One region of the Streptomyces sp. NPDC059142 genome, then DNA from elsewhere that is predicted to be linked to it. Evidence: riboswitches for the same ligand, from Rfam matches in the RefSeq annotation. Region 1 holds a riboswitch; the other holds the start of a gene.

What was found. Region 1 has a riboswitch for cobalamin ahead of metE (5-methyltetrahydropteroyltriglutamate--homocysteine S-methyltransferase). Riboswitches for the same ligand answer to the same signal wherever they lie in the genome.
Region 2: it holds a riboswitch for cobalamin, as region 1 does, so the genes downstream of both, ACFXPK_RS18730 (ribonucleoside-diphosphate reductase subunit alpha) here and metE (5-methyltetrahydropteroyltriglutamate--homocysteine S-methyltransferase) in region 1, are expected to answer to the same signal.

Annotation. Positions count from the first base shown of each region.
Region 1 is NZ_JBHZDA010000077.1:4,403-8,607, forward strand. It holds gene metE (5-methyltetrahydropteroyltriglutamate--homocysteine S-methyltransferase) at 1-2,130, opposite strand, end outside; cobalamin riboswitch at 2,292-2,490, opposite strand; gene ACFXPK_RS24235 (hypothetical protein) at 2,667-3,317, shown strand; gene ACFXPK_RS24240 (SAM-dependent methyltransferase) at 3,431-4,205, opposite strand, start outside.
Region 2 is NZ_JBHZDA010000048.1:3,338-7,542, reverse strand. It holds gene ACFXPK_RS18730 (ribonucleoside-diphosphate reductase subunit alpha) at 1-1,696, opposite strand, end outside; cobalamin riboswitch at 1,842-1,984, opposite strand; gene ACFXPK_RS18725 (YbdD/YjiX family protein) at 2,444-2,644, opposite strand; gene ACFXPK_RS18720 (carbon starvation CstA family protein) at 2,719-4,205, opposite strand, start outside.

The DNA of each region.
Region 1 (4,205 bases):
GGAGTGGATGTCGTACACGCCGGGACCGGCCTCGCGCGGGTAGCCGTGGGCGGCGAGTTCGCGGGCGACCTGCATGTGGGAGCGGGCGGCCTCCAGGCTGATGACATCGGCGTCGAGGTCGTCGATGGCCTGGACGATGTCGCCGAACTCGGCGTAGCACATGTGCGTGTGGATCTGGGTGTCCGGGCGTACGCCGCCGGTGGTGAGGCGGAAGGACTCGGTCGCCCACTCCAGGTACGCGGCGCGGTCGGCGGCGCGCAGGGGCAGGGTCTCGCGCAGGGCGGGTTCGTCGACCTGCACGACCGAGGTCCCGGCGGCCTCCAGGTCGTTCACCTCGTCGCGCAGGGCGAGGGCGACCTGGCGGGCGGTGTCGCCGAGCGGCTGGTCGTCGCGGACGAAGGACCAGGCGAGCATGGTGACGGGGCCGGTGAGCATGCCCTTGACCGGGCGTGCGGTGAGGGACTGGGCGTACGTCGTCCAGCGCACCGTCATGGGCGCGGGGCGGGAGATGTCCCCGGCCAGCACCGGCGGGCGGACGTAACGGGTGCCGTAGGACTGCACCCAGCCGTGCTGCGTGGCGAGGTAGCCGGTGAGCTGCTCGGCGAAGTACTGCACCATGTCGTTGCGCTCGGGCTCGCCGTGGACCAGCACGTCGATCCCGGTCTTCTCCTGGAAGGCGACGACCTCCTGGATCTCGGCCCTGATGCGCTCCTCGTACCCGGCGGTGCCGATCCGGCCGGCCCGCAGGTCGGCGCGGGCCGTACGCAGTTCGCCGGTCTGCGGGAACGAGCCGATGGTGGTCGTCGGCAGCAGCGGCAGTCCCAGGTGGGCACGCTGGGCCGCGGCCCGCTCGGGGTACGGCTGGGAGCGGCGGCCGTCGGCGTCGGTGACGGCGGCGGTCCTGGCCCGTACGGCCGGGTCGTGGGTGAGGGCGGAGTCCGTACGGGAGGCGAGGTCGGCCCGGTTGGCCGCCAGTTCGGCGGTGATGGCGCCGGTGCCGTGGGCCAGCCCCTTCGCGAGGGTGACGATCTCGGCGGTCTTCTGCCGGGCGAAGGCGAGCCAGCGCAGCACCTGCGGGTCGATGTCCGCCTCGGCCGCGGTGTCGAGCGGGACGTGCAGGAGGGAGCAGGACGCGGCCACATCGACCCGGGCGGCGAGACCGAGGAGGGTGGCGAGGGTCGCGAGGGACTTCTCGTAGTCGTTGATCCAGATGTTGCGGCCGTTGACGACGCCCGCGACGAGCCGCTTGCCGGGGAGCCCGCCGGCGGCGGCGAGATCGTCCAGGTTGGCCGCGGCGGCGTCGGTGAAGTCCAGCGCCAGCCCCTCGACGGGCGCCTTCGCGAGGACGGGCAGCGCGTCGCCGAGCCGGTCGAAGTACGAGGCCACCAGCGCCTTCGGCCGGTCGATGAGGCCGCCGAGGACGCGGTAGGCGCGGGCTGCGGCGTCCAGCTCGGCGCGCGTACGGTCCTGGACCAGCGCGGGCTCGTCGAGCTGCACCCACCCGGCGCCGGCCGCGCGCAGATCGGCGAGGACCTCCGCGTACACCGGCAGCAGCCGGTCCAGCAGCGTCAGCGGCTCGAAGTCGGCGGGCGCACCGGGGGCGGGCTTGGAGAGCAGGAGATAGGTGACGGGGCCGACCAGGACCGGGCGGGCGGTGTGCCCGAGCGCCAGCGCCTCCGTCAGCTCGGCGACCTGCCGGGTGGAGTCGGCGGTGAAGACGGTGTCGGGGCCGAGTTCGGGGACGAGGTAGTGGTAGTTGGTGTCGAACCACTTGGTCATCTCCAGCGGCGCCACGTCCTCGGTGCCGCGCGCCATCGCGAAGTAGCCGCCGAGCGCGTCGGCCGCGACGGCCGCACGGTGCCGCTCGGGTACGGCGCCGACCATGACGCTGGTGTCCAGGACGTGGTCGTAGTAGGAGAAGTCGCCGGTGGGCACCTCGTCGACACCGGCGTCCACCATCTGCCGCCAGTTGTCCCGGCGCAGACCGGCCGCCGTCTGCCGGAGGGCGTCGGCGGTGACACGGCCCTTCCAGTACCCCTCGACGGCCTTCTTCAGTTCCCGGTTCGGGCCCTGGCGGGGGTAGCCGTACACGGTGGCCCGTGCTGCCGCGGCTGCGGACTCTGTCGTCACGGAAATCTCCTTCGCGAGATGACTCCTGAACATCCCGGGGACGGGACGCGGGCGCGAAAGGGTGACGGACCCGACGGTCGACGCGGCGCCTCGGGCGCGCTCGTCCGTCCGGTATGCACGCCGACCCGCCCACGAGGTCACCGGGATATCCGCACGCGATCGGTCGCGTACGGGCAACGGGCAGGTCTTCGGACTCGCGGGCACGTCTGCCGAGGCAGACTCCTACTGGCCGTCGCTTCCCGGATCCGTCCGGATCCAGTGCGTATGACGGCGGTCGTTCCCGCTCACCGCTGCGGGGCAGTCCCGGATTCCCACCGGGTTCCCTCTTACGACGCGTCTGCCTGGCGGGCAGGGCGAACCAGCTGCACCCGCCAGGCTAGAGCGTGGACAACCCTCTGGCCGAATGTGTTCACATTCCGGAACGTGACATGGATCACGGAGATCACGGGGTCGTGTCGCGGGGTGGGGCGTCTCGCAGCATCCTGGAACCGACCGTGATGCCGGAGGAACGGACACGGGAGGGAGCGTGCGCGGGTGTGACGACCGGTGGCGGGCCGGGGCGGGAGACCGCCCGGCTTCTCGACAGTCCGGTTCTCGGGCTGCTGCCGTGGATCATCTTCGCGGTGGTGGTGGGGCCCGGCCGCTTCGAGCTGGGGGTCGGGCTCTCGCTCGCCTGCGCGGTGGCCGTGGTGCTCGCCGGGCGGATCTGGCGTCCGCACGGCTCGTGGAAGCTCCTGGAAGTCTGTGACGTGGCCTTCTTCGGGGTGCTCGCCGTCGTCGGGGCGCTCGCCACCCCTGGGGCGCTGCGCTGGCTGGAGACCTACGCGGGGGAGATCGCCAATCTCGCGCTGGTGGTCATCGCCTTCGGCTCCATGGCCCTGCGCTCGCCCTTCACCCTTCCGTACGCGCGGGAGCAGGTGCCCCGCGCGCACTGGGGCTCGCCGGTCTTCCTGCGGACCAACTACCTGATCACCGGCGTGTGGGGTGCGGCGTTCCTCGTGGCGGCGGTCGCGGGCGGCTACGCCGATCTGGTGCAGCACGACCCGGACAACATCTGGACCGGGTGGATCGTCCAGATCGCGGCGATCGTCGTGGCCCTGCGCTTCACCCGCTGGTACCCCGCCCGGGTGCGAGCCCGCGCCGCCGCGGGGGACGCCGCGGATCCGCCCCCGGACAAGGAGCTGTGAGCGCCGCGCCCCCTCGCCGACCTGCGGCGCCGGCCTGCGGCGACGGCGTGCGGCGACGGCCTGCGGCGACGGCGTGCGGCGACGGCCTGCGGCGCCGGCCTGCGGCGCCGGCCTCACCCGGTGGGCGCCTCCGCGAAGATCCAGCGGTTGGCCGCCAGCGCGTCGGTCGGCTCGGGGAGCGGGCCGCGCCCGTGGAGGCGGGTGAAGTCGAACGGCGAGCGCTCCGAGACCGTCCACCCCCGCCGGGCGAGGTCGGCGGCGGACGCGGGGCGCGGATCCGGGTCGAAGAGGGCCGGCAGATCGATGTCGATCCGCGCCTTCGTCGTCGTGTAGACCGGACTGGCGCGTACGTCCGCGCCCTCCAGGTTCTTGATCTCGTACGCCAGTGTGCTCCCGGGCGCGCTCAGCCGGTCCACCGTCGCGAGGATGTTCCGCTCGGCCGCCGCCGGGAGGTAGAGCAGCAGCCCCTCGACGAGCCAGGCGGTCGGCGCGCCCGGGTCGAAACCAGCGCCGACCAGCGCGTCGCCCCAGTCGAAGCGGAGATCGGCCGCGAGCGGTCTGCGCTCGGCCGCGGGGACGGCCCCCGACCCGTCGAGCACGGCCTGTTTGAAGGCGAGCATCCCGGCGGTGTCGAGCTCGTGGACCACACAGCCGGGCGGCCAGCCGAGCCGGAACGCCCGTGAGTCCAGCCCCGCGCCCAGCAGCACCACCTGGCGCACGCCCGTCTGCGCCGTACGGAGCAGATGGTCGTCCAGGACCCGGGTGCGCAGGGCGAAGTACCGGCCGAGGCGGCCCCAGAGCGGGTCCGCGTCCCCGCTCGGGACCTGCTCGGGGCGGACCGGCCAGCCGGCCGAGGCGGGCGCCGCCCGGACGAAGCGCTCCGCGAAC
Region 2 (4,205 bases), on a different contig from region 1:
AGGACGCCTCGTAGGCGGCGAGCATGATCCGCTCGGCGATCCGGGTGGAGAGCGCGGCGGCCTCGGGGGAGTCGAAGGGCAGCCGCTTCTTGAAGAAGACGTCCTGGAGCCCCATTGCGCCCAGGCCCACCGGGCGCCACTTGGCGTTGGAGCGGCCCGCCTGCTCGGTCGGGTAGAAGTTGATGTCGACGACCCGGTCGAGGAAGGTGACGGCGGTACGGACGGTCTCGTCCAGCCGCTCCCAGTCGATCTCGCCGGTGGCCGCGTCCACGAACGAGCCCAGGTTGACCGAGCCGAGGTTGCAGACGGCCGTCTCGCCGTCGTCCGTGACCTCCAGGATCTCCGTGCAGAGGTTGGAGGAGTGGACGGTGTGGCCGGGCTCGGCCGTCTGGTTCGCCGTACGGTTCGACGCGTCCTTGAAGGTCATCCAGCCGTTGCCGGTCTGCGCGAGGGTGCGCATCATCCGGCCGTACAGCTCACGCGCCTTGATCGTCCTGCGGGCGAGACCGTCGGCCTCCGCCTTGCGGTACGCGGCGTCGAACGCGTCGCCCCACAGGTCGACCAGGTCCGGTACGTCCACGGGCGAGAACAGCGACCATTCGCCGTCCGCCTCGACCCGGCGCATGAACTCGTCGGGGATCCAGTGCGCCAGATTGAGATTGTGGGTACGGCGCGCCTCCTCGCCCGTGTTGTCACGCAGTTCGAGGAACTCCTCCAGATCCGCGTGCCAGGTCTCCAGGTAGACACAGGCGGCGCCCTTGCGCCGGCCGCCCTGGTTGACGGCGGCGACGGAGGAGTCGAGGGTCCGCAGGAACGGGACGATGCCGTTGGAGTGGCCGTTCGTCCCCCGGATCAGTGAACCGCGCGAGCGGATACGGGAGTACGACAGGCCGATGCCGCCCGCGTGCTTCGAGAGCCGCGCGACCTGGTGGTAGCGGTCGTAGATCGAGTCCAGCTCGTCCAGCGGCGAGTCCAGCAGGTAGCAGGACGACATCTGCGGGTGACGGGTGCCGGAGTTGAAGAGGGTGGGGGAGGAGGGGAGGTAGTCCAGCCGGCTCATCAGCCGGTAGAGCGCGGCGACCTCGTCGAGCGCGTGCGCGCTCTCGTCCTCGGCGAGCCCGGCGGCGACGCGCAGCATGAAGTGCTGGGGCGTCTCGATCACCTGGCGGGTGAGCGGGTGCCGGAGCAGATAGCGGCTGTAGAGCGTCCGCAGCCCGAAGTAGCCGAAGCGGTCGTCCGCCGCCGGATCGATCAGCGCGTCGAGGCGCTCGGCGTGGCGGGTGACGAAGGCGGCCGTACGGTCCGCGATCAGGCCCTCGCGGTGGCCGACGGCGACGGACGCGGAGAACGACACGGCGCCCTGGGAGGCCGCCTCGTCGGCGATCGTACGGGTGAGCAGCCGGGCGGCGAGACGGGAGTAGGCCGGATCGTCGGAGATCTGTCCGGCCGCCGCCTCCGTGGCCAGCTCGCGCAGCTCGGCCTCGTCCGAGCGGGCGTTGCGGCCGCGCAGCGCGGCGGCGGCGATCCTGCCCGGGTCGGCGTCGGGCAGATCGGCGGTCAGCTCGGTCAGGGTCCGCAGCAGCGCGGTGCCGGGGGCGTCGGACTGCCCGGCTGCGGTCGCCGCTCCGTTCCCGGCCCCCGCCTCCGCAACCGCCGCCGAGACAACTGAAACCGGATCCGCTGGCGCGATGGTCACGTGGTGCTCTCCCTCGCTCGGCTCTGGGCCACGAGGAGGCACGGGTCCGCGCACGCGGACGCACCCCTGCCCTTGAGGGGAGGCACACCGCGCCGCGTCCACCGGCCCAACCGCGAGGCCCGGACGTCTGGGCGCCCGGATCGGTCGAGCCGGACGCACTGCCGGCAGGTGTTCGGACTGGCGGGCACGACAAAGCGCGCCACAGTACACCGTTGCGGGACAGTTCCGGATTCACACCGGATTCCCCTGCGTCGACAGCGAGGTCGAGCATACATCTGGGGGGCGCGCGCTGCGTCACCCCCCAGATGTTGTGTCGTGGGTCGCTTCGCCCCGTGATTGTCGGACCCCTCCGCTATCGTCATGAGGACAAGGCGGAGGTATCCCCATGACGGTCATCGACTACGAATCCCAGATCCATCCCGAAGAGTTCGACGAGGCCACCGCGATAACGGCCCGCACCATCACGAGTATCCGGCTGGACTCATCGACGGGAAGATCAGGAGCAGGGTCGTGCCGGACGGGGACCACGGACGCATCGTGCAGTGGCTGACACGTATCCGTATGCGGTCCCGCCCGGAGCTGTGGCTCCGAACCGGTCGGGATCACGCTGGAGACCGGGCAGCTCAAGGACTGGGTGCGCTGAGCTGACGACGAACGGGCCGCCGGACCCGTGGGAGAGGTCCGGCGGCCCGAGGTCCGCGCAGTGCGGCCAGGCTGCCCGGTGCGGGCAGCCTGCCCGGTGAGGGCTCAGCAGCAGCGGAACCCCTCGCGCGGATCGGCCTCGCGGGCGTCCGTGCGGCTGCGTTCGAACGCGCGGCGGGTCATGATCTCCCCCGCCGGGCCGCCCGCGCCCGCGTGGGCCCGCGCGTGGGCCACGTAGCGCTCGTACGCCGACTCGCCGGTGAACTCCCGCACGTACCAGCGGATCCGCCGCGCCACGTGCCGCAGCCGCTCCGCCGTGTCGCGCGGGCGACTTCCGGCCCCGCTTCCGGTCGGGGTTCGGGGGCCGTTCCGTAGCCCGGTCACGCCGGGCCCGTTCCCGCCGGGACGGTCTCCCGCTCCCTGGTGGCCTCGGCGGCGGCCAGCTCGGCCTTCTCCTCCTTGGTCGGGATCATGCCGGCGGGGGCGACGATCCTGGACTCGGTGTACGGGACCTCCGTCAGCCGGGCGCTCTCCGGGTCGCGGATCGCCTTGAAGCAGACCCGTCCCGCGTCCGCGATGACCACCAGGATGAGGACCGCGAAGATGGCCGAGAGGACCCCGTCCACCGTGGAGTTGGTGACGACGGTGTGCATGTCGTCCATGGTCTTGGCGGGGGCCAGCACCTCGCCCCGGTCGATGGCCGACTGGTACACGTCGCGCTGGGTGAAGAAGCCCACCCTCGGGTCGCCGGAGAAGATCTTCTGCCAGCTCGCGGTGAGGGTGACGGCGGCGTCCCAGGCGAGCGGCACGGCCGTCACCCAGGCCCACTTCAGACGGCCGGACTTGACCAGCAGCGTGGTGCAGACGGCGAGCGCCACGGCCGCCAGGAGCTGGTTGGCGATGCCGAAGAGCGGGAAGAGCTGGTTGATGCCGCCCAGCGGGTCGTGGACACCGACCCAGAGGAAGTAGCCCCAGCCGCCGACCACGACCGCGCTGGCGAACCAGACGCCGGGCTTCCAGCTCACCTGGCGCATCGGCTTGTACACGTTGCCGAGCATGTCCTGGAGCATGAAGCGGCCGACACGCGTCCCCGCGTCCACCGTGGTGAGGATGAACAGCGCCTCGAACATGATCGCGAAGTGGTACCAGAACGCCTTCATGGCGGTGCCGCCGACGACCGACGAGAAGATCTCCGCCATGCCGAGGGCGAAGGTCGGCGCCCCGCCGGTCCGCGAGAGCAGACTCGTCTCCTCGACGTCCTTCGCCGCCTGGGCGAGCTGGTCGGGCGAGATGGTGAAGCCCAGGTTCGCGACCGCCTGCGAGGCGGACTCGACCGTACCGCCGATGACCCCGGCGGGGGAGTTGACCGCGAAGTACAGACCCGGGTCGATGATGCAGGCGGCGATCAGCGCCATGATCGCGACGAACGACTCGGTCAGCATCGCGCCGTAACCGATCATCCGGATCTGGGTCTCCTTCTGGACCATCTTCGGCGTCGTGCCCGAGGAGATCAGGGAGTGGAAGCCCGAGAGCGCGCCGCACGCGATGGTGATGAAGACGAACGGGAACATGGACCCGGCGAAGACCGGTCCGTCACCGCGGCTCGCGAACTCGGTGACCGCGTCCATCTTCATCGTCGGCAGCGCGATCGCCACGCCCAGCGCCAGCAGCACGATCGTGCCGACCTTCATGAACGTCGACAGGTAGTCGCGCGGTGCCAGCAGCATCCACACCGGGAGCACGGAGGCGAGGAAGCCGTACGCGATCATCCAGATGACCAGCGTCCCGGCCTCCAGCGTGAAGGTGTCGGCGAGCGAGGACTCCGCGACCCAGCCGCCCGCCACGATGGCGAGCAGCAGCAGCGCCA